2 regions of the Paenibacillus sp. FSL R7-0216 genome follow, and region 1 is predicted to be linked to the other one. Evidence: predicted binding sites of a transcription regulator. Region 1 holds the regulator's gene; the other holds the start of a gene.
The links. The regulator Rex, encoded in region 1, represses fermentation and respiration genes when NADH is low (regulators of the CRP and FNR family bind a similar motif). The targets are predictions, from matches to a motif close to TTGTGAAATATTTCACAA.
Positions count from the first base shown of each region.

Region 2: the regulator Rex is predicted to act here: its motif matches at 12,974-12,991, upstream of MKZ15_RS23015 (phosphoketolase family protein).

Region 1 is NZ_CP150222.1:3,017,325-3,033,115, forward strand. Features, by position in the region: gene MKZ15_RS13645 (AAA family ATPase) at 1-239, opposite strand, end outside; gene MKZ15_RS13650 (hypothetical protein) at 232-765, opposite strand; gene MKZ15_RS13655 (phosphotransferase) at 918-1,919, opposite strand; gene MKZ15_RS13660 (DUF5590 domain-containing protein) at 2,017-2,502, opposite strand; gene MKZ15_RS13665 (amidohydrolase) at 2,531-3,829, opposite strand; gene MKZ15_RS13670 (redox-sensing transcriptional repressor Rex) at 3,826-4,494, opposite strand; gene dinG (ATP-dependent DNA helicase DinG) at 4,513-7,368, opposite strand; gene MKZ15_RS13680 (tetratricopeptide repeat protein) at 7,557-8,189, opposite strand; gene panD (aspartate 1-decarboxylase) at 9,204-9,587, opposite strand; gene panC (pantoate--beta-alanine ligase) at 9,587-10,489, opposite strand; gene panB (3-methyl-2-oxobutanoate hydroxymethyltransferase) at 10,486-11,364, opposite strand; gene MKZ15_RS13700 (biotin--[acetyl-CoA-carboxylase] ligase) at 11,667-12,647, opposite strand; gene MKZ15_RS13705 (CCA tRNA nucleotidyltransferase) at 12,625-14,076, opposite strand; gene bshA (N-acetyl-alpha-D-glucosaminyl L-malate synthase BshA) at 14,143-15,303, opposite strand; gene bshB1 (bacillithiol biosynthesis deacetylase BshB1) at 15,343-15,791, opposite strand, start outside.
Region 2 is NZ_CP150222.1:4,988,123-5,003,913, forward strand. Features, by position in the region: gene MKZ15_RS22970 (AAC(3) family N-acetyltransferase) at 1-712, opposite strand, end outside; gene MKZ15_RS22975 (sugar phosphate isomerase/epimerase) at 709-1,530, opposite strand; gene MKZ15_RS22980 (TetR/AcrR family transcriptional regulator) at 1,706-2,260, opposite strand; gene MKZ15_RS22985 (DHA2 family efflux MFS transporter permease subunit) at 2,486-3,925, shown strand; gene MKZ15_RS22990 (bifunctional 2',3'-cyclic-nucleotide 2'-phosphodiesterase/3'-nucleotidase) at 4,490-6,676, shown strand; gene MKZ15_RS22995 (EAL domain-containing protein) at 6,892-7,755, shown strand; gene MKZ15_RS23000 (GGDEF domain-containing protein) at 7,774-8,721, shown strand; gene MKZ15_RS23005 (DUF4405 domain-containing protein) at 8,852-9,799, shown strand; gene MKZ15_RS23010 (pyridoxamine 5'-phosphate oxidase family protein) at 9,854-10,339, opposite strand; gene MKZ15_RS23015 (phosphoketolase family protein) at 10,528-12,912, opposite strand; gene MKZ15_RS23020 (GntR family transcriptional regulator) at 13,179-13,907, opposite strand; gene MKZ15_RS23025 (SMI1/KNR4 family protein) at 14,416-15,363, opposite strand; gene MKZ15_RS23030 (DUF4180 domain-containing protein) at 15,462-15,791, opposite strand, start outside.

The DNA of each region.
Region 1 (15,791 bases):
GCACTTTCCTGTCCGCCGATCTGCTCGAAGGTTAGCTTTGCCAGGCCGCGCTTTTTGCGCTTCCGTTCCCCGGCTGCTCCGATCGTAATCCCGCCGCTGCGCATTTTGATCGCCGTAAACAACGCGCCAAACAGCACCATAGCTACGACAAGCGGAACAACATTAACACCGGTCACTGCCAAGAATACGATAAGGACCGGAATAAATCCGATGGCTGCTTCGATCATCCATTTACGCATTCGGCCATGCCCCCATTCGTTCCGGTGTACGCGGCAAAATAACAAATTTACTGTATTGACCATCCGTCAAAGTAATATAGACGTTTTTCTCGTCCATTTCCGCTGTAGCCGTCAGTTTGTCGTTTTCCTGTTCCATTTGCTTTAGAGCCGCGGTAATTTGCGTATATTGCTTGTTTTCCATCGCTTGCGCGACGGTGAACAACGCGTTCTCCCACAACTGGTCCAATGTCGGAGAAGAATGATCCTCCACGTCTAGCTTCAACGTACGGTTGCCGATTTGGTCTTTCCCGTTCTGTTCAATCTGCCGAACTAGCGCGCCAAGATCGGTCCCCGGCTTTAAACTCAGCTTCAGCGCCAACTCATCAGGTTTGATATCCATTTCGACTTGATTTACACCATCCACACTTTTTACGATATTCTCCAGCGGACGTTCAATCGCCCATTGCCGATACAGGAACCATCCACCAAACAACACAAGGACGGAAATAGCGATGCTTGCAGCAATTGGTCCAATACGCAGTTTCACGTGATGTCCCCCTTATCTATAATAATCATCTCTGTAGTATATCAACCCGTCTATCAAAACTACAAATATGAGTATATCACATCGTATATCAAATATCGAAGGAAAGTGTGAAGATATTTAAAATTTGAAGCTAGCAGTTCTACCCCGAAATGCTACAAATTCTCAAGCATCACTGGCAAGCGGTTGATATTTTCCGCCAGCCACTTCATCTCCCTGGCGAAGCGCGCGGGAGGCGCGCTATGTGGATCCATCTGCCCATGAATCCACCAGACACATTCCATGTACCACAGCATTTGCAGGGATGTCGTTAAGTACCCCGTCTCAAATGGGGCTTCTACCTCCTGTCGATACCCTTCCATAAATGCAGTAGCCAGAGTCAGGTCCAAGTGATCGCTAAACGCACATGACATAACAGCTCGAGCAACATCGAGCCGGGGATAATCATAATTGAAGCGATCGAAATCCAGGACCGCAGCCACAGAACTCTCGTTAAACAGCAAATTGTCCATCCAAAGATCCCGATGCGCCCACCCCGATGCAATCTGTTCAAATCGTCCCAGGTCAACGTTTTCCGTTGCAATGCGTTGCGTTTCAATCTCACTCGACAATAAGAGGTTGCCGCTGCGAAGAGCTTGCTCCTGAAGCGTAATCCAATGCTCCAATCGCTCCTCGCGAGCGGGAGGGCAAAACAAGGCGGATTCCTTCCGTCCCAACGTCCCGTCATTCAAAAACCGATGCATTTGGCCTGTGACCCGTCCTAAATCATAGACTTGATGGATGTTGGATTGTCCCGGCGGAACAAGTAGTCCCTGACAATACCCCATTACAATGAACTTTTCACCACTGTCCGACTCAAGCATCCTATTCCCGTTCGAGGTAAGAAGCGAAGGGCACGGAAAACCAAGTTCACTTAATCGCATTTGTTGCGATAAGGCCAATTGCAACGTTTCGGGCCGATAGGACTTAAACCGCTCCCTATTATATTGCTTAAGCACAAATTCACCGAAATCCGTGGTAATTTTCCATTTATAATTTAACCAACCTCTTTTAATAGGAATAGCCTGCCGGATTGGACTAGAAAAATGATGGTTAAACGCTTGTTTCAAGTCTTCCCACACCTTATTCTCTTGCCCTGTAGGATCGAGCAACTCCATGCCTTTCCCTCCTTACAAAAAAACGGTCTCGCCATTCAGGCTTTTCGCCTAAACCTCGAAACCGTTTATTAGGAATATTTCTATTTACGACGACCCGTCAGCGATTCGGCAGGGTGAACACTTCCGGTAGCGGTTCGCCCGTTGTAAAACTGAAGAACCGATAATAGTGGTGGTCCTTCTGTTTGTAGAACAGCTGCCAGACCAGTTGGTTATTGTAAATGCCCGGCAGCAGACGGACTACCTGGATACCCGGCAACGTCTGTTTGATGATGGCTCGAACCTGATTCTCGGACTTCCCTTCCGATAGCAATCGCACCTCAGGGTCCTGTCCTTCTCGGAGCCAAACCATCATTTTACGTCCGGATTCGTCTTCCCCCTGCACGACCCAGGTGACTTCATCCCATACCGACTTCCACACCTCGTCTCCCTGGACCAGGTCCGTCTCCTGCTTCGCCTGTTGAACGGCCTCTCTTTCGGCTCTCCACGTATCCTCATGAATGTATAGATAAAACCGGTGGAGACCAAGGAGCACGATCAACAGGATCACGATGGACAGCAGAATCCATTGGGTTCGCTTCCTCAACCTTCTCTTCCTTTCCTATCCTAGCGTATTACCGTGCCAGCAGTCCCTCGAACGCAGCTTGAGCGTCGTGCCGAATACGCTCCTCATCAAGCGTCAGGCAAGCCCCGTGTTTGACGACCTGTTTGCCATTCACCCAAACGTGCTCCACGTCTTTTGGTCCAGCAGAATACACGGTGTGCGAGATGAAATCCGTTCGCGGCAGAAAATGAGCCTGCTCCGTGTTCAAGGCGATGAAATCCGCCTTCATGCCAGCCGCAAGCTTCCCGGTGTTCGGCAAGAAGACCGACTTCGCGCCGTACTCCGTCCCCATCTTGAGTGCTTCTAGAGCCGGAATCGCCGTCGGATCCCCGGATACGCCTTTATGAATCAGCGCGGCCAAACGAATCTCCTCCAGCATGTCCAGGTTATTGTTGCTGGCTGCACCGTCAGTACCCAGCGATACCACGACTCCCTTCTTCAGGAGCTCCGGTACTCTGGCAACGCCGCTGGCCAACTTTAAGTTGCTACCCGGATTATGAGAGACGGTAACGCCATGAGAAGCCAAGACCTCGATTTCCTCGTCCGTCAAATGTACGGCATGGGCGAGCAGCGTCGGGCGGGAGAACATGCCCAGCTTCCGTAGGTGCTCTACCGGGCGAACGCCGTAATCGTTCACGTTCTGCTCCACCTCGGCGCGTGTCTCCGACATATGCGTATGCATCGGTAGATCGAGATCGTGGGCGGCTTGTACGAACTTCTCGATGAAAGCCGGCGGACAGGTATATGGCGCATGAGGCGACATCATCGTCGTGATGCGTCCTTCCGCTTTACCGTGCCAATTCTGGGCAAACGCGATCGCTTCTTTAAGCTTCTGATCCTGCTCTTCCGGCGAGCATAGCCCGATCGCTCCGCGCATCAGCACGGCGCGAATGCCGGATTCCTCGACAACCTTGGCGACTTCGTCCATCTGATCGTACATATCCAAGAACGTGGTCGTACCGCCTTTAAGCATTTCCAGTACGGACAGCGCCGTTCCGGCATAAACGTCAGCAGCGGTAAACTTGGCTTCCATCGGCCACATTTTCTCCTGCAGCCAGGTTTGCAGTACCATGTCATCCCCATAACCGCGCAACAGCGACATCGCCGCATGACCATGGGTATTAATCAGTCCCGGCAAAAATAACAAGCCTTTGCCGTCAAACGTTTCGGCGCCTTCCACGCCTTCCGGGCGCTCTTCTCCGATATAGGTGATCGAATCGCCTTCAACAAGCATATATCCATGAATCACGGGGCGATTGGTCTCCAGTACGGCAAACGTCCCGTTCTTAATTAACCATTTACGACTCATACGTTGGCTTGTTCCTTTCCATCCTCCAGATAATATGCCAAGCTAAGCAGGTCTGTAGTGAAATCGGCCGCATGAATCCGCACTTCCGACGGCACCTTGAGAATCGTTGGCGCGAAGTTCAAGATGGCTCCGATCCCGGCCGCAACCAGCTCGTCTGCCACGCGCTGGGCTTCTGTGTCAGGTACCGTTATGATCCCAATACGGATATTATTCGCTCGTACCGTAGCTACCAGCTCCTCAATCGGTTGAATCGTGATGTTGTTGATTTGGGTACCGATCTTTGCTGGCGATGCGTCGAACACGGCGACGATTTTCATATTATCCTTCAAATAAGCATTATAATTCGAAAGGGCTTGCCCTAGATTACCGGCACCGACTAACGCCACGTTAATTTGCTGGTCCAAGTTGAGAATCTGTTGAATCTTCTCGATTAGGTAAGCCACGTCATAGCCGATCCCCTTCCGACCAAAATCGCCGAAATACGCTAAATCCTTGCGGATTTGCGCGGGATTCAGATCCAACTTCTGGCCCAGCTCCTGCGAGGAGACCGTGGGGACCTCCCTGCGGCTGAGTTCGTTCAAGAAACGCAGGTAAACCGGCAGTCTGCGGACGACGGCGTCCGAAATTTTTTCTGACTTCATGCTTCGTTTCCCCCTATTCTTCAATGCGATCAATAAAGCGGTTTAGGCTTCGGGATTCAACCATTCCGAGATGCGAGGTACCATTTGATTCATCGGCATATGCTCCATCTTCGGTCCGGGCAAAGAGTATAAAAAATACTTCCCATAGTAAGACTCCAGGATACGGGTATCATAAACGATTACGATGCCACGATCCTGCGAGGAACGGACGAGTCGCCCGAATCCTTGCTTGAAGCGGATAACCGCCTGCGGGACGGATAACTTCATAAATGGGTTTTTCTTCTCCCGCTGCAGTCGCTCACTCTTGGCTTCCACCAGCGGATGGTTCGGCGGTTGAAAAGGCAGCCGCACGATCGCTAAACTTGTCAGCGCCTCGCCGGGGATATCTACCCCTTCCCAGAAACTGCTCGTCCCCAGCAATACCGATGCATTTTGACCCTGGAAGCGCCGAGTCAGCTTGGTACGGCTACCGCTGTCCATCCCTTGCCCGATGACGGTGATCCCCTGCGCCGAGAGCAACTCTTTCAGCGGGTCATACACCTGTCTCAGCATCCGGTAGGACGTAAACAGCACCAGCATGCGGCCTTGAGTAGCCACCGCGGAATCTGCCAACGACTGCACCAACGTGTTAATGAAGTGATCATCTCCCACGCTGCCCTTTACGCTCGGAAAATCACGCGGAATGACTAAGAGTGCCTGGTCCCGGTAATTAAACGGAGATGGCAACATCGACGTAATCAACCGTTCCTCTTCCGCCGCCTCCGTCAGACCCAACTGCTCGATCATATATTGAAACGACTTATCGACTGACAATGTCGCGGAAGTCATAACGACGCTTTTTTTCCGATCGAAGAAAAATTCCTTCAACTGGGCGCTAACGTCAATCGGCACCGCGTACATTTGCAGCGAGCGGCTGCGGTAATTCCCGTTGGCTTCCATCCAATAAACTGTGTCTTCGCTTTCCAGCTTCATGAAGAACCGCAGTGATTCCCGTTCTCCAGCTAAATCCTTAAACAAGCCGCTGATATCGGTAAGCAGGCTTTCCGCAGCATAATCATCCTGCTCCTCCCGAATCTCGGACAGGAGACGATCCCCTTTTCGAAGCACGTCGCCCAGACCCACGTAAATCTGGTTTTCGAGCGCGGTCAGTGTCTCCCAATCCTTCGGCTTTCGGGTCGGCAGCAGCCGATATACGAATTGCCCCGGATCGCCGGGGGCCGCATCGCTGCGATCCGGCATCAAGCTGAACAGCAGCTCGCTGAGCTTGTCCCAGCTCTCTTTCACATCCACCAACACTGGGTAGATGCCATCGATCACTGCGCACCATTCCGCAGCTTTCTCCGCGGACGACGCATCTATCGAGCTCCGAAGATTAGCCAGCTGCCCTGTCTTGCTGTCTTTAAACAACCGGGTCAGCGTATGGACCACCGTAAAGTATTTCATATGAATGCCAAGATGCTTGCCGGCCACATCTTCCAAATGATGCGCCTCATCGATGACCAGCCGCTCATAGCCTGGTAGCAGCTGGTGCCCGGCCTGAATGTCCGTAAACAATTTAGAGTGGTTCGTGATGACCACGTCAGCTACTCCGGCTTCGTGTTTGGCACGATGATAGAAGCATTTGCGGAACCAGGGGCAGGATCGGCCTAAGCAGGATTCCGATTCACTGGCTACCGTCTCCCAGAAGTCGCCGCCGCGGTTTCCGAGATTCAACTCTTCATCGTCGCCGTTTTCCGTTTGTGTCAGCCACACAACCATTTGCGCGGCCGTCATCACCTCTTCTTTAGGTGTTGCGAAGTCTTTTCTATTCATTTTATGTTCAAATTTGCGCAAGCACAAATAATGCTGCCTTCCTTTAAATACGGCTGCGCGGAAAGGAAAAGGCACGACTTCCGTCAATAGCGGCACGTCGCGCTCCCGCAGCTGCTCCTGCAGGTTGATGGTATGAGTGCTGACCATTACCTTCTCTTCATTCTTTACACTGTGGTAAATGGCCGGCAGGAGATATCCCAAGGATTTACCGGTCCCCGTTCCGGCTTCGACCAGCAGATGCTTGTCTTCCTCGAAAGCCCGCATGACCTCATTCAGCATCATGTTCTGGGCTTCTCGCTCCTCATACTGCGGCAAACGCTCTCGCAGCCGTTCCCGAACCTGTTCCATGAACTGCTCGAACGTCACATCCGCCAGCGGATTTCGATCCGAACTGTCCCTTGGCGCTTGGATGTCCAGCCAATCCTCCACCTGCAGGGCGAATTGACGATAGTACACGAAACCATCTTCGCTTGGCACCGCCTCGCGTTCCTTCTCCTGCGTCATCGCATCGAAAAACCAGCCCAAATCGCTGTCCTCGCCTGCAAACAGATCGGCCAGACGCTGCAAAGTCAACAGCGGCAACTGCGCGCATTCCTCCAGACATTTCAGGAAAATGAGCGCCGTCGCCAGCGCATCGCTGTCCGCCTGATGCGGCCGATCATGCTCCACTTCAAACTCCGCCGCCACCAGCCCGAGCTGATAGGAAGTAAGCGAAGGAAACAGGATTTTCAAGAAATCCATCGTATCCAGAATGCGGCCGGTAAACGGCAAATAGCCTGTTTTGTCCAAAGCGCTCTGCAAGAAATTAAAATCGAATGCAACATTGTGCCCGACCAAGACGACGTCGTTTAGAAGCGGAACCATCTCCACCATCACTTCGTCTAGCTCCGGCGCATCCTTGACATCTTCCTCTGCAATTCCCGTCAATCCCGTAATAAAAGGAGGGATCGGAACACCTGGTTTCACGAAGGAACGATACACCTGCGATATCGTCTTATCCGGTTCTATAATGGCAAGTCCCACTTGAATAATTTCATCGGAGGACTGGTTACCCGTCGTTTCAAAATCAAGCACTGCGTATTTCATTGCTATTAATTGTCCCTTCATTCCAGTCTCTTTACAGCATAACAGAAGATAACCGATTTGAAAATTAATACAAACGGGATCTGTAATAAAAATCACAAAAACAAAACAAGCGATGCGCCGCTTTAAGCGGAATTTCGCATCGCTTCATGATTCAAGCCGTAAATAAGTGCGTTCAATCGGAATGAGACCTACAATAAGGAAGTCAGTTCCGGACTGTAATGCAATTTCCCCGTGCTGTGCGTGCAGGCCTCCAAATTGGCCAGTGGCTCGGGCAAGGACGGATCGCTGTGATGAGCCAACTTGAAGTACTCTTTTGCTTTGGTAAACACACCTTTTTGCGCCTCAATGCATCCGAGTGCGTTGTAAATGATGGAACGAAGCCGTTTGTTCGTCGCCTTCTCCAATACCAGCCAGAAATGCTTCGCGGCTTTGTCGATTTGCTCCAGGTGCAGATGGCACATTCCCATGTAGGTCTGGGCGAGCACACTGTCAGGAAACTGCTGCATGACCTGCTCAAATTGGGACAATGCCTGAGGAAACATCAGCAGTTTGTAATACCCTTGCCCTTTGATAAAAACGGGGTCATCCAATTCAGGAAGATCGGGCGTCTCCCTGGATGCCAGGCTCCCAAACGCATGGCGCAAATATCCCATTTTCTCCTCGAAGCATAACCACTCCTCGATGATCCCGTCGCTCATATGCTGAAGCAGGCTCCATTTCTTAGCCAACTCCAGCTTTTGAGCGTTACCGGCCAAGGGATATTTCCGTGTGATTTCGTCCAACATCTCATTCATTTCCGCAAACACATGCTGAAACATCATTCGCATCCCCCCAAACGAAAATGAAATCAGTCCGAGCCTTACGTTCATTTTTTGTTTCGAGGACCGTTTTCATTCCCGCAGGGAGGAATTACACTTTTTTGAAGGCTTTATTCTGGCTTTGGTAACTGTGGCGGATGCCGCAAGCTTGGGGTCCTCAGCGGGTCGGGGGTTGGAGGCGTATGTTCCAGTGTTCCCCAAGGTGGCCGATTCCGCAAGAACTAAGACGCGAATTGTATGCGAAAAATCGAATACAATTTGGCGTTTAACAGTGATTCTGACGGAATGTATCGAAATTTCATACATAATTGCGTGTTGGGAAGGCAATGACCCGCAATCTGTATGAAAAACCGAATACATTACGGTTTTTGGTTCATTCGCGATGATTTGTATATGAAAAATCGAATACATTTCGGCGTTTTCGATGATTCTGACGGAATGTATTCGAAATATCATACATAATTGCGTGTTGGGAAGGCAATGACCCGCAATCTGTATGAAAAACCGAATACATCACGGTTTTTGGGTCATTCGCGACAATTTGTATATGAAAAATCGAATACATTTCGGCGTCTTCGGTGATTCTGACAGAATGTATTCGAAATTTCATACATAATTGCGTGTTGGGAAGGCAATGACCCGCAATCTGTATGAAAAGCCGAATACATCACGGTTTTTGGGTCATTCGCGGCAATTTGTATATGAAAAATCGAATACAATTTGGCGTTTTCGATGATTCTGACGGAATGTATTCGAAATATCATACATAATTGCGTGTTGGGAAGGCAATGACCCGCAATCTATATGAAAAACCGAATACATCACGGTTTTTGGGTCATTCGCGGCAATTTGTATATGAAAAATCGAATACAATCAGCGAGCAACGTTGACCAGGTGCGTAGCGTAGCTGGAGGCTACGTGAGCACACGGAGGGCCCGGCTGAATTCAAGATTCGACGCCGAGCCCTCCCCCTGAGTCCACTTCGTGTCCGAAGATGACTTTATGAACTACCTTATTTTAGCGGATCATGGCGTGAAGTTCTTGGTGCGCCTTCTCCACCGGCTTATTGTTCTCGTCAACGAACACAACCGTTGGTTTATGGCTGCGTACCTCTTCCGCCGACAATTGGGCGTAAGAAATGATGATGACACTATCGCCCGGCTGCACAAGACGTGCTGCCGCGCCGTTCAAACAAATGACGCCGCTTCCGCGAGGCCCCGGAATCACATAAGTCTCCAGGCGGGCACCATTGTTATTGTTTACGATTTGCACTTTCTCATTCTCTAGCAGATCAGAAGCCTCCATCAATTCCTCATCAATCGTGATACTGCCGACGTAATTCAGATTTGCTTCCGTCACCGTCGCGCGGTGAATTTTCGATTTCATCATCGTTCTATACATCAGTCGTTCACCTTCTTCGTTAAGATAACGTTATCGATCAGCCGAGTCTTGCCAAATTTCACGGCAACCGCGATCAACACGTCGCTCTGTCGTCCGGCTACATCAAGCCGGTCTCCGCCCGCCAGCGGGGACAGTCCCGGAAAATCGGCAATCTCCACATAATCGATCACGGCCAGCGGTTCAGCTCCAATCGAATCGCGCAGTTCGGCGAGCACCTCTCCTGCGGTCACGTTGGCTTCCGCATTTGCCTTAGCCTGAACGGCCAGCAGGCTGCGAGACAGGACAAGTGCGGCCTGCCGCTCTTCCGCACTCAGGTATACGTTTCGGGAGCTAAGGGCAAGGCCATCGGACTCACGCACAATCGGACAAGGAACGATCTCAACATCAAAATTCAAGTCCAACACCATCTGCGCGATGACCGCCACCTGTTGGGCATCTTTTTGCCCGAAATAAGCCCGGTCTGGCTGCACGATATGCAGCAGCTTGCCAACGACGGTCGTAACGCCGTCAAAATGACCCGGACGCGACGCCCCGCACAAGACGTGCGTTAAATCGGCAACCTTAATATTCGTTCGCGTCGGTTGGGGATACATCTCTTCAACGCTGGGTAGAAAGACAAAATCTACGCCCTCCCGCTCGGCCAAGGCCAGATCTTTCTCGGGATCTCGGGGATACCGCTCAAAATCCTCATTAGGGCCGAACTGGATCGGGTTAACGAAAATGCTTAGAACCACCAAGTCGTTCTCCGCCCGCGCTTTGCGCAGCAAGCTGGCATGCCCCTCGTGCAAAAAACCCATCGTCGGCACGAGCGCGATCTTGATTGGTTTTCCATTCCTTGCCGCTGTGAACCGCGCTTCCTTCAACTGTTCACGAAGCGGTCGTATATTTGTAAAGGTCATCATGACCGGACTTCCACCTTTCCTTTACCGTACAACGTACCCAGGGATTCCTGCACGCTTTGATCCGCACGGAAGACATGCTCTTCCGCCGGGAACGAACGATTTTTGACATCGGCCACGTATTCCGATATGCCGCGACGCACCTGTGCTCCGAGGTCGGCATATGTTTTGACGAACCGTTTGTCCCGGTAATCCGCGGTATATTTCAAGACGTCATGGTAGACCAACACTTGGCCGTCACAGCCGCGCCCTGCCCCAATACCGATCGTCGGAATGGATAGCTCCCGGGAAATCGCCGTTGCCACCTCTTCAGTAACCAGTTCCAGCACAACGCCAAAGGCGCCGGCGCGTTCCAGCGCTTTGGCATCGTCCATTAGCCGCTTGGCATCCGCAGCGTCCTTGCCCTGCACCCGGTAACCACCGATCTGATTGACCGATTGCGGCGTCAAACCGATGTGCCCCAGTACCGGAACACCTGCTTGCACGATAGCCTGAACGGCCCCGGCAATCTCTGCGCCGCCTTCCATTTTGACGGCGTGAGCATGGCCCTCCTGCATCAATCGGCGGACGTTCCGCAGCGTTTCGTCGATGCTTCCGTGATAGGTCATAAACGGCATGTCGGTGACAATGAACGTATGCTGCGCTCCGCGTGCAACCGAACGGGAATGGTAAACCATGTCGTCCAGCGTTACGGGAATCGTCGAGTCATACCCGAAAACCACGTTGCCCAACGAGTCCCCAACTAGCAGCAGATCCGCCCCCGCCTCCTCGGCCAACTGGGCCGACGGATAGTCGTATGCGGTGATCATGGCCAGCGGGATGCCGTCCTGCTTCATCTTTTTCATTTTTACGATATTTAAAGCCTGTTTACCTGCCATTTGATCCATCTCCTTCGGTTTAGGGGGTGTGCGAACCTTGAAAAAACGCGCACAACAAAAAAACCTTTTAGTTTGGCACTAAAAAGGTCCGAAGTCCAAAGAAGAGTTCATTCCTCGTTCTTCTGTCTCGGTCCTTCTTACGGCTCAGAGCAGAATCCAACGCAACTTGATCGTGGCTGTTCATGTCGTCATCCGACAGTTGAACATTCACTTTACATACCTCCGACGAGCGCCCGGAGTGCAGTTCGGATCTTTACCGATACCGCCTCCTGTGCTCAGTATAACAAATTACGTTCTATTTTTCATCCGCCAAGTTGTACTTCTCCAGAGAAAATCGTGAAATGTTTGCCATCTTGATCCAACAGCAATAAGGCACCGCTAGGATCCAAGCCGGTTGCCGTACCTTTTAGCACCCCATTCGGGGTATGAACGGCAATCTCGCGGCCGAGTGTTACCGACAGCGCCTCCCACAAATGCCCCACTGGCGCAAACCCTTCCTGCGTATACAGCTCGTAAAGCTGCTCCATTTCAGTCAGGACTGCGCCAATAAGTGCGGTCCGATCGATTCGGCGTCCGCTCTCCAGCGACAAGGAGGTGGCGATTGGCGTCAGCTCCTGTGGAATATCCTTCGCCTCCAAATTTACGTCAATACCGATGCCGGCAACAGCAAAACGGATCAACTCGTCTTCGGCGACCGATTCAACGATGATGCCGCACAGCTTTCGTCCGCCCACCAAGATATCGTTGGGCCATTTGATTCCGGCATCTACGCCGCCAACTTTGCGCACGGCGCGGCACACCGCCACCGCCGCAAGTAAGGTCAATTGCGGTGCGATCGATAAAGGCTGCCGTTCCGGTCGCAGCAGCAGGCTCATCCAAATTCCCTTGCCGGGAGGCGAATACCAACGCCGGCCTTGACGCCCGCGCCCGGCTGTCTGCTCTTCGGCAAGTACCAGCGTGCCATGCGGTGCCCCTTCTTCCGCCAGCTTACGAACCTCCTCCTGCGTGGAGGGAGTTGATTCCAGCAGCTTCAGTCTCCGCCCGAACATGCGGTTTCCTTGCAGCGCATGCAGCAAGCCGGTTTGGCTCAACTTGTCCGGCTGGCGAATCAGCCGATATCCTCGCCGCGGCGCCGACTCGAATTCATAACCTTCCTCGCGCAGCTTGGCAATTTGTTTCCACACTGCCGTCCGGCTGATCGATAGTCGGCGACTGAGCTCCTCGCCGGATATATATTGCCCCGGATGCTCCAGGAGCATGTCAATCAAACGATTTGCTTCCATTTTCCTTCCCCCCCGTTTCGACATGTTGAAGAAGGGTCTGCCGATCATTGGGCAGCTCACCTGCGGCAACCGCAAGCAGCAGTTCCCGCAACAGCTCGCTAAGCCAAGGGCCGCCTTTGCGGCCGGCGGCTTGCAGCACTTCGCCGCCGCTGACGGCGAGCTCCTTCAGAGTGTGCACGCGCACCTCGCGGTGCCAACGGGCCGCGTTGGTCAACATGGCCTGGCCGGCCTGCCGCCATGCGTCGTCGCCCGAGGCCGCTTGCAGCACCGCCTGCTGGCGGCGCAGCCACAGCCCGGCGGTCTCGCGGCCGAACGCGACCTGCAGGCCGATCCAGCCGCGCCGCTGCTCGTGCTCGCCCGGCGCCCCGGTCTGGATGGCTTCCCATGCCTCGTCAAAGCGGACGATCCCAGCCGCCTCCTGGGCGGTCTGGTTCGGGAACGTCCAGCTTTTGAGCAGCGGGGAAGCCGCCTCGCCCGGGGCGCCTAGGGCTTGCAGCAGCAGCGACCAGCGCAGCGCCGGCGGCGCGGGCTCCAACAGCGGCAGCGCGCCCAGCAACGCGCGGCGTGGCGGCTCGCGATGCAGCAGGCGCTGCGCCAGCGCCGCTTCTGCGCCGAGGGCCTCGCCGCCCGCGTCCGCCACCGCCTCCGGCGCGGCCGGTCCCTGCGCCGCTTTCGCATGCCGCAGCAGCCCGCTGCGTTCAAGCAGGGCCAGCCCGCGGAGCGGGTCCGGGCCCAGCACGATCTTCTCCAGCTCCATACGCACGCGTTCCGTCGCGATATAACCAAGCTTGTCCCTGCCATCAAGGAGCGCCTTCCACAAGCTCTTGACTGGGCGGAAGCCAAACGTCGAAGCAAACCGGACGGCTCGCATCATCCGCAGAGCATCCTCCTCAAACCGTTCTTCGGCAACGCCAACACAGCGGATCAGCCCACGCTCAATATCAGATCGGCCGTCAAACGGATCAACCAGCTCCCCATCCAGCCCACGGGCGATGGCGTTCATCGTAAAATCGCGCCGCCGCAAATCCTCGGCAACCGCATCCACAAACTCCACCGAAGCCGGACGACGGTGATCCGCGTAATCCGACTCCTTGCGGAACGTCGTCACCTCGAACGCCTGACCTTCCATCAGCACCGTCACCGTGCCATGTTGAATTCCCGTCGGAACCGTGCGTTCAAACAGGCGAACCACCTCGTCCGGTTTGGCCGAGGTGGCGATATCCATATCGTGGACCGGACGCCCCATCCATTCATCGCGAACACAGCCCCCGACGAAAAAGGCCTGGTGCCCGCCATCCCGCAAGACGCGCAGCACGTTCTCCCCTTGCACCAACATGAGGGGGTCAACCTGACTCCAACGAATCGTCTCGATTGCGGACACCTCCCTTCCAATTAACTTTAATCTATCGTAATCCATACGGCACAACAAGCGCAGGGCACCTAGCCCTGCGCCGATTCTGTCTTTAGGTTCCCTAGCCCTCTCGCCAATTCAACTCTAGCTGCAAGCCGGATTCAAAGTTGGCAGCTGACGATTGAGCACACGGTAATAAATCTCTTCATAAGCCGCCGTCGTCATCTCGCTGCTGAATTGCGTTTTCGCCCGGTTCAAGCAAGCTTCGCGTATCCGTGCAGCTAGATCAGGGTCCTGCAGCAGCGCGATGCAGTGCTCCGCCATCTGCTTCGTATCGCCGATCGGGGCGAGGAACCCCGTTTCTCCGTGGGTCACCAGTTCCGGAATCCCGCCGGCGATCGAGCCGACCGTCGGCACGCCGCAAGCCATCGCTTCCAGGGCGACCAGGCCGAAGCTTTCCTTCTCCGACGGAAGCAGCAAGACGTCAGCCATTGAAATGACATGGGCGATATCATCCTGTTTGCCGAGGAAATGCACCCGGTCGGCGAGGCCAAGATCCTTGATTTTGCATTGGATTTTTGGCAACTCCGGCCCTTCACCGACAAACAGCAGTTGGGACGGAACCTGCTCGTTCACTTGATGAAAAATATCGACGACATCGCTGACCCGTTTCACCGGTCGGAAATTCGAGACGTGCATCAGCACTTTCTCGCCTGGCGCGGCAAAATCCATCCGGCAGCTCTTCGCGTCCCTTGGATAATATACCCTTTCGTCAACGAAGTTGTACGTCAAGTCAATATCCCGGGTGATGTCCAGCACTTCCCGGGTTTCCCGCATCAAATCGCGCGAGACCGAAGTCACAGCGTCGCTTTCATTAATTGCCAGCCGAATCAAATCCTTCAGCGATTCGTCTTGCGCCAATACCGTAATATCTGTCCCATGCAGCGTCGTTACGACCTTTAACGAGTCGCCTACCATCTGTTTGGCGAGGAATGCGCAAACGGCGTGCGGCACCGCATAGTGCACGTGGAGAATGTCCAGGCCTTGCGTTTTGGCTACTGTGGCCATTTTGGTCGCTAGGGACAAATCATAGGGCGGATAACGGAAAACGTAGTAATCGCTAACCTCAACTTCATGGTAAAAAATGTTCTTATGGTAACTCCCTAAACGAAAAGGAACGCTATGCGAGATAAAATGGACTTCGTGGCCCTTTTCCGCCAGCAATTTTCCCAGCTCGGTGGCCACAACCCCCGAACCGCCCAAGGATGGATAACAGGTGATGCCGATTTTCAAAAATGGTTCCATATGGTGGGGGCCTCCTTTGTTGTTGTTCCCTCTTCCAGCTTATGTGCGTAGGGAGCCGAATAGATTTACCGGATAAGCCGTTTTCGTCATGAACCCTTCCGCAAACGGGATCAGTGAACGCTGTCCAATCAGCGAGTCCCGAGCTTTCACGCGTTCCACATAGCCCTGGTTAAGCGGGGTCAAGGCGACGTCTTCGCCCGGCGAACCCGCCTCGAACTGAGAACGGTAGCACCGCAGAGCCCGCTCTTTTTGCTCGTAGATTGCGCTCACGTCGACGACCAAATCCGGCGTTTTCCAATCATTGATGAAATAAAAATAAAGCTCGGGCGCAGGCACCGCCGGCTTGTCCGGCATAAACCGGCGCAGTTTGGCGTTAAATACCGCAGCCTCCACCAGCTTGCTGCCATCGATATGGTCGGGATGACGATCCTCCCAGTACGGGGCGAACACGAGTCGTGGTGCGAACCGGCGAATGACCTCGGTGACTG
Region 2 (15,791 bases), 2.0 Mb from region 1:
TTTCCGTGATCACTTCCGCCACGGCGGCCGCATCGCATACTCGAACAACCGCATCCCCCAGTTTGCCCTTACGCATCGCGCCGCGAACCTCAAGGACTTCTTCGACTTTCCAAAAATGTTCCGACCAAGGCAACCCGCAATGCCTGCGGGAAGGGACCGGAATCTCCGTGCCATCCGGCGTAATCGTGTATAACATCTCGTGGTCGTCCGTCATTCTACCCGGGATATCCGCCCATTCCTCGACGCCATGAATGAAGGTATTCCGTTTCAAATCAACCCCCACCAGCAGAATCGTCGCTTTGCGGTCCAACAGCTTCCCCCACGAAGAACCTCGGGCACAAGGCGTATCGAACAGATGATCCTCCGCCGTAAACGCCTCGGCCTCCCGCCCCAACGCGGCGACCGAATGAGTAGGATGCCACGAGCGAATGACCCCTGGCCTTTTACGGAAGAGTTCCGGTAGAATGCCCACACACACCGGTGAATTTTCGACCTCGAACCGAGGCTGATCGTGATTGATGTACGACCAGGTATGGGTAGGCAACACGAGCAACCCTTGCTCCATATACGCCGAAAAAGCATCCAACACGGTATCCGCTCCGCCCTCCACTTCGCCTAAGCTTTTCATGGAGGAATGGACCAGCACCGTTCCCGTACCGTCCAGGCCTAACGCCTCCAGTTGCTTGAATAAACTCTCTTTCGTATGCCTCATCCTTGCGCTCTCCCTTCGTGTACGAATCTTGCTGCCTCGGCGCACTGCTCTTCTGTCACGCCTTCCAATGTTACGAATCCACGCGGTTTGTGTTGCTCCAGCAGCTTCCAAAACAGCGGGTAATTCAACTCCCCAAGCCCGGCGGCGGTTTCGATCAGCAAGCCGTTCGGGCTGCGCTGCAAATCCTTGGCGTGGGCGCTCACGATGCGGGGGCCCAGCAGGTCGAAGGCCGTTTGAATGACTTCATCCTGGCGGGTAAAGTTATCGGCATTCATCAAGTTGCAAGGATCGATGACGACGCCAACGCAGGAGGACGGGAAGCGTTCCAGGGTTTGCGCCATCGTCTCCGGCGAATCGATGAGATGACCTTGGGCGGCTTCGAGACCAATGGTCACGCCCCAGCGCTCCGCTTCTTCTACAAGCTCCTCCAATGCGCGGTTGAGGCGCTCCTCATACTCCGGCAGGCGGCTTCGATCCGCCGGCTTGCCCACCTCCGTCGCCACGATCGGCGCGCCGAAATGCCGCGCATGCCGCAAATGCTCTTTAAACCGGTCCACGTTGTGCCGGTAACTCTCGTCATCCAAATCGATCAGGCTGGCGTAGCAGCCGAGTACGGCAATCCGGACGCCCTGATCCGCAAAAGCGCCACCGATCTCGGAGGCCAATCCCGGGCTTATTTTTCCCAACGAGCAATCCACATCCGAAATGGCCTTGGACAAAGCCAACTGCACATACGGAAACTCATATGCGGCTACCTTCGCCGCCAGTTCCCGAAAGGGCTGCTTCCCGAGCAAATGCGCTAGAATGCCTACCGACATCCATCTCTCCTCCTTTGGGCTTCAATCCATACGTACTCCTCCGCTAAAGGATACATTCGACTTCTCTCGGTAAACTCCTGTGTCAATGATGTGAAGTAGCTCCTCTAGCCAAAAGACCTCACCCGCGCTTCGCAGCGATCAAGCAAGGTCTTCTTCGCAAGCTTTCTGCAGCCGATCACTTTCTTCGATACATCTGGTTGATTTGGTCGGCCAAGTAGCTTGGACTATACGGGGTGCCTTCTTCGATCCACCAAGAAACGATGCCAAGCGATGAGGCGGCAACGATTTGGATGGGAACCTGCTTCGCGGGATCCGCCGTCTTCCTCCGCTCCCTTCGAATCGAAACGATATCGGTGAGCATCGCGAATAACCGGTGGCGGAACTCCTTATTTTCCATGAGGACCTGAAATAATGCCGCGTTCTCGTAAATTTGCTCCAAAAACGAAACCAGAGGCGATTGCTCCTTAGACGGGCCGCTCTCGGTGAGCGGACGCATTCTTCGGGCCAGCTCGTCCAGCACTTCCCTCGTTAACTGCTCCAGCAAATCCTCCACGTCGCGGTAATGCAAATAAAACGTAGCCCGGTTCAATCCCGCACGACTCGCCAAACCCTGGACAGTGACTTTATGCGGATCGGCGCTCTCCTGCAGCAACGCAATCAGCGCCTCCCTAAACAGGCGTTTCGTTCGCGTGACCCGAGGATCTACCTTCTCTTCTGGATTGGTCGACATCTCATCTCTCCTTTGATGATCATCTGCAACTTATTCGACATCGTTCCGTCCCCCTGTCGCATAGTCTACACTTCTCCGTAAAGTGTAAATGGCCTTTTACCGGCTCGCATGATACTATGTTTTATCGACAGAGTATCAATTAGTCGACGTTACGTCAATAAATGACCTTTTGAAAGGAGCCCGACCTTGAATCCCTCAACCCCACAGGTGAATAAAAAAATCCTGATGCCCGTCCTGCTATTGGGCTCATTCTTATCGATCCTGAACCAAACGATCCTCAACGTCGCGTTGCCCGATCTAATGAAGGAATTCGCGATTACCGCGACGACCGTTCAGTGGCTGATTACCGGCTTCATGCTTGTAAACGGGATTTTGGTGCCGGTCACGGCATTCCTCATGCAACGGTTTACGACCCGCCAGTTGTTTATCTGCTCCATGCTCCTACTACTGGTCGGAACATTCATCAACGCCATCGCGCCAAGCTTTCCGTTTCTCTTAACAGGACGGCTGATCCAAGCCGCAGGTGCCGGCATTATCATGCCCCTCTTGATGATGGTTGTATTGGTGGTGTTCCCCAAAGAAGGACGCGGAGCGGCCATGGGGCTCATCGGCCTCGCCATGATCGTCGCTCCAGCGATCGGGCCAACCTTAGCCGGCTTCGTCATCGAGCATCTATCATGGCGCTGGATTTTCATCGGGATGGTGCCGCTGGTCGCCCTCGTCATTCCGTTGGCCCTGAAATATTTGGTGAATGTCTCGGAGACCTCGAAACCGAAGCTGGATCTTGTCAGCATCGTCTACTCGACCATAGGCTTTGGCGGTATTCTGTTTGGCTTCAGCAACGCGGGCAATAAAGGCTGGGGGAGTGCCGAAGTGCTGGCTTGTCTCCTCGTCGGTGGTATTTTTCTGTTCCTGTTCTGCCGGCGACAATTGAAGGCTTCCACCCCGCTTATGAACTTGAGAGTGTTTCAGGACAAGATGTATACGGTCACGACGATCATCAGCGTATTGATTATGATGGTCATGTATGCAGATATGATCTTGCTGCCGATTTACTTGCAGGCCAGCCGGGGATTTTCGGTGCTGGAGACCGGTTTGCTTCTGTTGCCGGGGGCCTTGATCAACGCATTATTGTCACCGGTTTCCGGACGCTTATTGGATAAGTTCGGGGTCAAGCCTATCGCCATCATCGGTTTGCTCTTCACGATTCCCGCCATCTGGGGAGTGACGCATTTAACCGAAACGACGACCTATACCTACTTGGTCGTGCGAACGATCGTCTTGCGCATCGGGTTGAGCTTCCTCACGATGCCGCTCAACACCGCTGGATTAAACGCTCTACCGAAGCACATGAACACGCACGGTTCCGCCGTGACGAACACGGTCCGGCAAGTGGCGGGAGCGATCGGAACGGCGCTGGTCGTCACGATCTATACGGCGAGAACCAAATTCCACGCCGCCGATTTGATGGAATCGGGCCGGGCACTTTCCAAGGCCCAACTGAAGGAGATGTCATCGATCCTTGGCACGAACGACGCCTACCTGTGCATGGCTGTGCTAAGCGTCTTGATACTGGCGGTCACGATCTTCATGCCCAACCGAAAAGGAGCGGCCGGATCGAAAAAAACGGAAGAGATGGCAGCACAACCCGCTGAAGAATCCTAAAGTGAAGGCGATCGGACTTTAACCTCCGGTCGCCTTTCCTATTTCCGGGCTTCCAACGGTAATCTATTCGATTTTTCATATCCAATTTGATAGAAATACCGGAAATGGCCGATTGTACGCGATTTTTCATATAGAATTCATCGGAAGTCTGCGGAAACGCCTCATTCTATTCGGTTTTTCATATAGATTTCCGATTCCATTCATCCAAAACGAAATTGTGTATGATTTTTCATATCAAATGCACTAGCGAACGACGCCTCGCCCTTGCAGTCTGGCCCATGAAGACCTTCCACACTTGCACCGCACCTTGCCGCAAAAGATGTGATCCCCCACCTTGTACCTCCTGCACAATCTGTTATCTTTCTCTTTCTCGTGAAATAGAAATTTTCCCCATGACAATCCCTACCAATTCATATAAAATATTAAAGTCAATTTAAAATAATTTTTCGGCACAAGGCTTCGTATGACCCATGTCAGGGAGTACCCAAATTCGAAGGAGGAATGAAATTGAACAAACCTCGCAGTCTGAAATTCATCCTGATCTCATCCCTGTTGGCAGCTAGTTTGGCAGCCCTGCCGTTCTCGGCATCTGCAGCGGACAGTACCGGAGCGGCGACCGTCGAGCTTCGCATCCTGGAGACCACCGATCTGCACGTGAACATTGTTAACTATGATTACTTTGCGGACAAGCCAACCGACGAGTACGGCTTGGCTAAGACGGCTACGCTGATCAAACAAGCTCGCTCGGAAGCGAAGAACAGCTTGCTCATCGATAACGGCGACCTGATTCAGGGCAACCCGCTGGGCGATTACGTTGCAACCGTTGACAAGCTGCAGGAGGGCGAGACCCATCCCGTCTACAAAGCGATGAATTTGCTCGGTTATGATGCCGGCAACTTCGGCAACCACGAGTTCAACTATGGCCTCGACTTCCTCAAGACCGCCGTCAAAGGCTCGAATTTTCCTTACGTCAATGCCAACATCTATCTGGACGATAAGGATCAAGATCCATCGAACGACAAGAACGCCTTCACCCCTTATCTCATCCTCGATAAAGAGGTAACCGACAGCACGGGCGCGAAGCACAAGCTGAAGGTCGGAATCATCGGCTTCGTACCGCCGCAAATCCTATCCTGGGACAAAGCGCATCTCGAAGGGAAGCTGGTCACGAAGGATATCGTGGAGACGGCGAAGAAATTCGTGCCTCAGATGAAAAAAGAAGGCGCCGACCTCATCATCGCGGTGCCGCACTCCGGCTTCGAGGACATCCCGCAAACGCCGCTGATGGAGAACTCGGTCCTGTACCTGAGCAAGGTAGAAGGCATCGACGCGATCTTGTTCGGCCACGCGCATAAGGTATTCCCGGATGCCTCTTTTGAAGGTAAGACGGGCGTCGACTTGGCCAAAGGCACGATCAACGGCGTACCGGCCGTCGAACCGGGGTATTGGGGCAACAACCTCGGAATCATCGACCTGACGCTGGAGAGATCCGGCGATGCCTGGTCGGTGAAGAACTCCAAAGTGGCCGTAAAGCCCATCTTCGACACCGTGAATAAGAAGTCGTTGGTGGACGCGGACCCAACGATTTGGGATGCAATCCAAGAGGATCACGAGCACACGCTGGAGTATGTCCGTGGACCGGTCGGCAAAACCAGCGCGCCGATCAATAGCTGGTTCGCTTTGATCCAAGACGATCCCTCGATCCAAATCGTTACCAATGCGCAAAAATGGTACGTAGAGAAGCATCTGCAGGGCACAGAATATGAAGGCGTGCCCGTGTTGTCGGCCGGAGCCCCGTTTAAAGCCGGCGGACGCCAAGGCGCGAACTACTACACCGACATTCCGGCAGGCGACATCGCCATCAAGAACGTGGCCGACCTGTACCTGTATTCCAACACGGTGAATGCCGTGCTGGTGACCGGCGCTGAGTTGAAGGAATGGCTCGAATGGTCTGCCGGGCAGTTCAACCAAATCGATCCGGCCAAGACGGAAGCTCAAGAACTGGTTAACTATGACTTCCCAACGTACAACTTCGACGTGATCGACGGCGTGACGTATCAAATCGACGTGACGAAGCCGGCTAAATACGACGCCAAGGGCGGCGTGTTGAACGAGAAATCGAGCCGCATCGTGAACCTGTCTTATAATGGCAAACCGATCGATCCGGCGCAAAAATTCGTTGTCGCCAGCAACAACTACCGCGCGTCGTCCAGCAAATTCGCGAACCCGGACGGCAAACGGATCATTCTAGCCTCGCCGGATGAGAACCGCCAGGTGATCATCGACTACATCCGCGAGAACGGCACGATCAACCCGACCGCGGACGGCAACTGGTCGCTCGCTCCGTTCGGCAAGGCCAACGTCACGTTCGCAACTTCACCAGCCGCCAAAGAGACGGCTTCCAAGTCGGGCAGCTTGAAGTACCTGGCCGACACGAAGGACGGTTATGCCACCTTCCAACTGAGCTCGACTACCGAGTCGGCCAACCCGGCACCGACACCGACGCCTGCGCCAGCTCCATCACCTGAACCGGCTCCTGCTCCTGCTCCTGCTCCGACGAAGCCGACGCCCGTTCCCGCTCCAGCTCCTTCGGCCGGGACGGACACCGTCTACATCGTCAAGAAAGGCGACACCCTGTACGACATCGCGCTGGAGCACGGCACAACGTGGCAGGCTCTGGCTAAATACAACAAACTGTCCAACCCGCATCTGATCCGGATCGGACAGAAGATCGCGATTCCGGTGAAATAACGATCCCCAAGGCACCACTCGTCAAGAGAGCCGCCGATCGAGTTAGTCTCGATCGGCGGCTTTTTTCCACATTCGACATGGGTGATGACCAGATTTTACGCGACGCTAACATTCCGTTTACGCTAAAAAGGTCGGAGCGTGATACGATCGGACTATAGAGACAAGCTTTGCGAAGTCCCGGTCTCGATTATATGGAACTAAAGGATGAATCCGACATGAAAACGCCGCTCTCTCCTACCGAGGTGAATAGCGGTCTGTATCATTACATGACCTATTTTTATCACGCCACCCGCCAATATTGGCTGTCTTCCCGAAGGTTCTACGCCCTGCAGCAGATCATCCGCAACCAAACGCTGACGACGTTTTTCCAACCTATCTTGAATCTGCAGAACGGAACCTGCCTGGGATATGAAGTGCTGAACCGTCCGCCGGTATCGGCCTTGTTTCCCCATACCGAATCGTTCTACGACTTCATCGGGCAAACGGACCAGGTGTTTGCCTTCGAACGCTTTTGCCGCGATATCTCCTTCAACCGCTTCCGGCTTGCCTTGATCCGTTCTCGCAAACCGGCGGACACCATTGTATTCGTTAATATACATCCGCAGGTGCTGTCGGACCCCGGTTACCGGAGCGGCGAAACGATCCAACTCATGTCCCGGTACGGCTTATCGCCGCAACAGGTTGTGTTTGAACTGACGGAGAAACAAGCGGTACACGACTACGTTGCCTTCGAGCGCATTTTATCTCATTACCGTTCCCAAGGGTTTCGCATCGCCATCGACGACGCCGGCTCCGGTTACAACAGCCTGAAGGCCATCGTGAGCTTGAAGCCTGAATTTATTAAAATCGACAAATCCCTGATTCGCCATCTCCACCTTCACCCTAATCAACAACGTATCGTGATGCTGCTTCAGGAGTTTGCGGCCGAATCCGGCACGCATATCATTGCCGAGGGCATTGAGGAGCCGGAAGAACGAATATTTCTCCAACGGGTGGGTATCGAATATGGGCAAGGATATGCACTTGGTAGACCGGCTACGGAAATGGGTAATGATGCTTTGCGAGAAATCGTACAGTAATGGTGGATAAGAGGGAGGGTGTACGACTTGTTGACGAACATCGGCGAAATTGCGGAGACGATCCCGATCGTCGCTCCCGACACGAAATGCGGCTTGGTCAACCATCTTTTTAAGCAAACTCCCAAACTGGAAGGCATAGCGGTTATTGACGAAAACGGTCGTCCGGCAATATTGATGCGAGCTCGGTTCTACCAACTGCTGGGCACACAATACGGCTACCAGATTTATATGGGCCGCCCCGTCATGCTCGTCGTAAACCCTCATCCCCTCGTCGTTGAATGGGACGAGCCCATCACGGAAGTCAGTATCCGGGCGATGAACCGTTCTGAGGAAGAGCTATACGAAGGCGTTCTGGTCCTGCGGGACGGGAAGTTGCATGGGTTTGTCAGCATCCGACGCCTGCTATTGGAAGTTGCCAACATCCGAGCGGAGATGGCGAGTTTCCTGAATCCACTGACCGGGCTCCCCGGCAATCGACTGATCGACGACCGCCTGCAGCAATCTTCCGGGCAAGAGCAATTCAGCGTCCTCTACATCGATCTCGATCATTTCAAATCCTATAACGACAGTTACGGCTTCAAAATGGGCGACGCGCTCATCCAGGCTACGGCGAATTTGCTGCGTGAGCCCTTCTCCGGCCAGGGGTCTTTTCTCGGCCATATTGGCGGGGATGATTTCATCGCCATCTTGAACCATCACAACTATCCGTACGCATGCACCAAAATCATCGATGGCTTCGAAGCCCTGAAGAAGGAGTTCTATAGCAAAGAAGATCTGAAGAACAACTACGTCCTGGGCGAGGGACGTTCTGGCGTTTATGGCCCAATTCCACTCGTATCGATCTCTATCGCCGTGGTAACAAACCGGATCCGCAACTTCGAGAACATGGAACAAATCGTTGAGGAAGCCACCCGAATGAAGAAAATTTGCAAATCTCGGCCCGGCAGCATCAGCATCGCCAATTAGTTACTCGGTCGATCCCTCCTTAACCTTCGGTTCATTGTGATGTGCCCCTTCCCGTTTTTAAGGTTCATTAAAGGTTCGCAGCGTATCCTTGGTCCAGATCAAGAACTTCGCCAAGGAGGCTGAATAGTCCATGCAGGAACGACAGACCCCACCGCGGGATCGTAAGAAAAAGGAAATCATGTACGTCAAATTCGGACTAGATCTGCTGATGGCGTTGACGTTTGTCCTTTTCTTCAACAAACAGGTGCTGGGCGGGCTCCCTTTCCATGAAATCGCCGGTGTCGCCATGGGCGGCGCGATTCTGACCCATATTTTGCTGAATTGGCGTTGGGTAGCCAAGATCACGATGAAGCTCTTCGACCGCAAATTGCCGCTCAAAACGCGATTCAGCTATGTCCTGAATTTGCTTCTGCTGGCATCCATGGGATTCGTGATCATCAGCGGGATCTTCATCTCCCGGGTGGTATTCCCCAATATCCACCTCGGTAACGAGTCCTGGTTTAAACTGACCCATATGTCCGTGTCCTACCTCGTCCTGATCCTGGTGGCCATACATATTGGCCTGCATTGGAAATGGGCCGTGGGCGTGTTCCACCAAATTATTCATTACCGCATGAAGAAACCGAGGTTAGGGGTCCTCGCCAAAGTGGCTGTGGCACTCCTTCTGGTATTTGGGGTTTATCAAATGTACGCCACAAACTTCGTCGGTCATGTGCAGAGCATCAGTAACGTATTGGGCTTGAAATCGATGACGGCACACGCGGGTGACTTCGGTGACCGGGAGAGAGGCCAAATGGATGCGGATGGTGATTTCGATCGGGAGAGCGGCGAAAGACCTCAATGGCCTGACGGCGACGAAGGAGGATCCCGCGAGGGCTTGGACCATTCCGGGAAACCCAGTGGCGGATTACGAGGCGAAGGGCGCGGGATCGGATCGGTCGGATCGGGTCCGAACGTTTTTGGCGTAATCGCCGAATACTTGGGAATCATCGCCGTAATGGTCATCGCCGTGTATTACCTGGAGAAATGGCTGATGAGGCGAAAAGCCTTCCGGAAGCTGCCAGTCCGCAACGAATAGGATGAAAAAAAGAGCAGCGGGATAAAAAATCCTGCTGCTCCTTTTTGCGAGGTACTACAACTTCACCGTCTTGTTCAATTCGGCTTCCGTTTCTTTGCCGGTCAGTTGGGAGAACATACGCTTGACCATCTTGACGAGATTGCCCGTTTCCCAGTATTCCGCCGCCTCGGCCTTCACTTTGATCAGGACTAGACTCGGGTCATCGCTGGTGGTGTGCAGGAATTTGGCGTAGGCCGCATTCCAGAATTGGTCGATCTTCGCCCGGTCGTTGACCACCTCGGCAGTTCCGCGTACCGAAACGTAGGAGTTCCCCACGTACGACACGTTGACGCTGGGATGCTGCTTGAGTTGGGTGTATTTATCTGTCTCCTCTTTCGTCAGAAACCAGAGGTCGCCGTCGAATTCGACCTCCTGGGTTTTCATCGGACGCGACACCAGCCCTTCCTGCGTGACGGTGGTCAGCATGGCGATCTCGATGCCTTTGATCAACTTCCGGACGGTTTCCACGGCTTCCTGGTGCGCCGTTTGGTCATTTGTCATATCTAGTTCACTCCATGTTGGTTATTGGGGGTGGATGGGTACTGCTAGCTACCCCGTTAGAGTGAACCGAGAAGGGCAAAATTAACCATTCTGGGCGCGGATGGCGGAACAAATGTTGTATGTATTGCAACATTTCGAACATAAAAGCCCGCCCCCCTATAGGGGAGCAGGCTTAATCATGCATCCGCTTATTTCAGCGGTTTCCAAACCCAGTTTTCCACTTCCGGTAGGTCGATGCCTTCCTCGCGGATGTACGCGTGGTGCTTCTTCACCATCGCATCCATTTCGTCGGCGATCGAAGCGTATTGCTCGGCGTTCGGCAGGTTCAAAACCGCTTCTTTGACCAGGTCGAACCGGTCCATTTGGTTCACTACGCGCATATCGAACGGCGTTGTGATGTCGCCATTTTCCCGGTAACCATGTACGTGCAGATTATGGTTGTGGCGGTCAAAGAACAGGTCCTTGATCAGGCCTTCATAACCGTGGAACGCGAACACAACCGGTTTGTCTTTGGTAAAGAATGCGTCGAATTCAGCATCGGACAAGCCGCGTGGATCCAGCTTCTGGCTTCTCAGCTTCAACAGGTCGACAACGTTGATGTAACGGATTTTCAGATCGGGCAATTTCTCATGCAAAATGCTGATTGCGGCCAAGCTCTCCATCGTCGGCTCCGTGCCGGAGGAAGCGAACACGATATCCGGCTCGCCGCCTTGATCGGTGCTGGCCCAGTCGATCACTTTCAAGCCTTTTTCCACCAGTTCCGCTGCTTCGTCAGCCGTAAACCATTGCGGACGCGGATGCTTGGAGGAGACGATCAAGTTGATCTTCTGACGGTCGTTCAGGATCGTATCAAACACGGCCAGCAGCGTATTGGCGTCCGCCGGCAAATACTCGCGGATGAACTCCGGCTTCTTGTCAGCCAGATGGCCCAACAAACCTGGGTCTTGGTGCGTATATCCGTTGTGATCCTGCTGGAACACCGTGGAGGTTGCCACGACGTTCAAGGACGGGATCTTCCCGCGCCAACCATGGTCCGTTGCTTTGCGCAGCCATTTGAAGTGCTGAGTGATCATCGAATCAACTACGCGCAGGAACGCTTCGTAGCTGGCGAAGAAGCCATGGCGCCCAGTCAGCACATACCCTTCCAGCAGGCCTTCCGCCTGATGCTCGGACAGCTGCGAATCGATGACGCGACCATAGGAAGCCAGGAATTCATCGTTTGGCTCCTTCACGGCGTCCAGCCATTGGCGTTTAGTGACGTCAAACACCGGTCCGAGGCGGTTGGACATCGTTTCGTCCGGGCCGAAGATGCGGAAGTTCTTGTTCGCTTCGTTCAGTTGAACGACCTCGGCTACGTATTTACCCAACACAGCCATGTCCTGAGCGACAACTTTACCCGGTACGGAGTTATCGAGGGCATAATCCCGGAAATTTGGGAGGCGCAGATCCTTCACCAGACGGCCGGCGTCGGTAACTGGATTTTTGCCCATGCGGCGGTTGCCCTTCGGCAGGATTTCGGCGAGTTCGTCTCTCAAACGACCGTTCTCGTAGAACAGCTCTTCCGGACGGTAGCTCTTCATCCATTCCAGCAAAGCCGGAGCGTGTTGCATGTTCTTTTGGTCTACCGGAATCGGTACTTGGTGGGCACGGAACGAATTTTCGTTCGGCACGCCACCCCATTCCTTTGGTCCCGTCCAGCCTTTCGGGGAACGGAATACCAGCATCGGCCATACCGGACGAGTAGCGTCCCCGGTTTCGCGCGCATGCTTCTGGATGGCTTGGATTTTCTCAACGATCGTGTCCAGCGCCTTCGCCATCGCCGGATGCATCAACTCCGGATCTTCGCCTTCTACGAAAATCGGTTCCCAGCCCATGCCTTTGAAATAAGCGGTCATTTCCTCGTTCGTTTGACGAGACAGGATCGTTGGGTTGCTGATCTTAAATCCATTCAAGTGCAAGATCGGCAGAACAGCCCCGTCCGTGATCGGGTTGATGAACCGGTTGGAGAACCAAGAAGCCGCAAGCGGTCCGGTTTCGGCTTCCCCGTCGCCTACGACGACCGCCGAAATGAGGTTCGGGTGGTCCAAAATCGCGCCTGCGCCATGCGAAAGCGAATACCCCAATTCCCCGCCTTCATGAATCGACCCCGGCGTCTCCGGTGCTGCGTGGGAAGCAATCCCGCCCGGGAAGGAAAATTGCTTGAACAACTTCTTCATCCCTTGAAGATCCTGCGTAATTTCCGGATAGATTTCCGTATAGCTGCCATCCAGGTAAGAGTTCGATACCATCACTTGCCCGCCGTGACCCGGTCCTTCGACGTAGAACATATCCAGATCATATTTGCAGATGACCCGGTTCAGGTGGGCGTAAATGAAGTTTTGGCCCGGAATCGTGCCCCAGTGCCCGATCGGCTTGACCTTCACATCCGAATCCTTCAACGTTTCCAGCAGCAGCGGGTTGTCCTTCAGGTACAACTGCCCCACCGAGATATAGTTCGTTGCGCGCCAATAAGCGTCCAGCTTGGCCAGGTACGTTTTGGAGGAATAATCGACTTGCGTCATCGTAAATGCCATTTCTTCCACTCCCTTTGTTTTTTCTTTTTCTGATCTTGTTCTGTTGCGTTCGATTCTAACCTTGTGAATGTTTTCACCTATACTTCTATAATAACGACCTTTTTAAAAATTGATACGGTCCAATTACGTGAAATATTGAACATACTATGAAAATTGATCGGTCCGCCGCTGCATCTTTCAGTGCCTTTAGTATGCCCATTTTCCCTCACCGGATAAAAAAAAGCAGGCCGAACCTTGGTTCAGCCTGCTTGGATGTCATTCCGCACTTATTTCTCTTGTACCGAAACGAACGTATTAAATTTCGAATATTTATAGTGGAACCGCATGTGCGAGAACTCGAACGGCGTGCCATTATCTAAGAAAAAGATCCCCTCCATAATGCTGACCGGCTCATTTGGTGCCAAATGCAGCAGCTCCTGGTCCTGCGAATTGGACGGCTCGGCGTAGATCGACAGGAACGACTTGGTCACGGCCAAGTTCCGCGAGTCCTCCAAATAGTTGAAGATCGATCCCTCGATAATCGTCTGGTTCAGGTCCTGCACGATTTTGATGGGGATGTACCCCGTTTCGATCATAAACGGCTCCTCGTCGAAGAGGCGCAGACGGACGATTTTGTACACGAAATCATGCGGCTCCAGAAACAAATCGCGCTGCAATTCCTCGGTCGGCGGAATCACCTCAAAGCTGAGCACCTTCACCTTCGGCTTCTTGCCGTGCATCTGGAAGTTGTCGGTGACCCCAAGATTGGAGCCTTCGTAGTTGAAGATGGACTCATTTTTTATGTATAGGGGATTGATGAACGTGCCGGAACCGCGCTTCTTAAAAATAATGCCGTCATGCTCCATCTTCGTCAGCGCGCGCTTCACCGAACTCCGGCTCACCTGGTACGTCTCGCTCAGGCTGCGCTCGTCCGGCAGTCTCATATTCGCAAACTGTCCGGAGAAAATCTTCTCCTTCAGGTCGTCTATGATTTGCTTATAGACTAATTGTGCCATGGGGTACCTCTCCTTCTCCTCTTATTCTACCCTTTTTAGGCGGAACGAGGAACTCCCTATACCCTATTCTCAACGAGAGTCGAGAGGATTATCTATGAAATTTCGAGTATAATGGGCCATTCGGCGATGATTCGCCATAATGTATTCGAAAAATCATATACAATTGCTCGTCTGAAGCGGAAAAGGCCTATTGTATATGAAAAATCATATATAATAGGTCGCTGAAAGGGCAAAGTGGCTTATTGTATTCGAAATATCATACACAATGGGCCTTTCGGTGATGATTTCCCATATTGTATTCGATAAATCATATCCAATTGCTCGTCTGAGGTGGAAAAGGCCTATTATATTTGAAAAATCGACTCCATGCGGCAAAAAGGGACCGCCAGGACCTAGGATCCTGACGACCTCTTTGGGAATCCGGACCCACACTCGCGTACGGACCGCCGCATTTTAAGCGAGCAACTGTCACACACTCGCGTGACCCGTCATGGTTTGAACCTGGCGGCTAACCTTGCTGCGCCCCGCCCGTCAACCCGCGGACGAACGCCTCGAAGCTCGGCGCCAGGCGGGTGACTTTCTTGCTCGCTTTCTCGACGTAAACCACTTCGGGTTCGCCGTCGTTGGCGGATTCGCGGTAGTCGAGCATAACCACCCCGGCGTCGGATGGCGTATCGCAGAGGACAACGCCGAATTCGGGATACCCCTCCCGCTCGATCGTCGCGCGGCTCCCGGCGGCTCCGCACAGCGAGTGCGGTTTCTCGCGCCCGATACCCATGAGACCTAAAATTTCGACGGTCTCGCCGGATTCGCTCCGGAAGTATCGGCCCCGGGGGATTCCGCCATTATGCACTTTCATCAGGTTCACGTAAAAAGCCGGCAGACGGAAAACAAGCGACTCCTCCACGGACTCGATTAATGCGTCAGTTGGCGGTGCGGAGACGTACTTTTCGGCCGCGGGATTGCCGTCATCCCAGAAGCTCGCCGCGTCGAAGTCACCCTCGAAAGTAACCGGTGCCGCCAAGGTTTGCCCGGCCTCCGGCTTCGTCGCTTCCGTCTCAGATGCTGCCTCGTTTGGAGTCGCTTCCGATCCAGATGCGCCCTCGGCCGTCTTTTCCTCGATCCAGCTCAGGAATTCCAGGGTGTCCTCGTCTCCCGGCTCCAACCGATCGGCGTTCTCGAACGCCGTCCGCGCTTCGTCGTACCGGCCCAAGTAGTAATACGCCAAGCCGATCCGGTAATGCCAAAGCGGATCCTCCTGGCCCTCCGCGGCAACAGTCAGGAACTGCTCGACCGCCTCATCATACCGCTCCAGATTGTTCAGCGCCCGCCCTAAATGGTTTACGAGCTCATAATCTCTTTCCTCCGCCGGCACGTCTATAATGGCTTGAACGATCTGTTCGTACTCATCTTCTTCATGCCACGTTTGCAATTGTTCCAATAGCTCTTCTCTCATCGATTGGCCTCCCAAGCGCATTTTCCATAAGCAAATTATACCATCTCCGGGACATGCATCACCAGCAAGGCCCACTTGGGAGGCGTACAAGCCTCTTCTTATTCTCCCGCCAACCATTCCTCCGCTTCGGCTTGACTGGCAAATACTCGGAACATGTTGCCTCGATTGGATTCGGCGAGCAACTCCTTCATCCGCCCTTTAATCAAGCTCCCGTCGGCAACAATAATGGCGGCGCGGAGCGAGAAGTTCACGAATTTCTGCAGAATTTCTCCGGCCACTCCTGTTCTTAACTTAAAAAAGTCCTCAGACAACGCCTCGGCATGAACTGCGATCCGTCCTGCGTTATGCTCGATGCACACTTCGATCAGGCCAATGGCGTCCTTACCGGTCGCGATCGGCGGTTCGGTGGACGACACGACGACGATCGT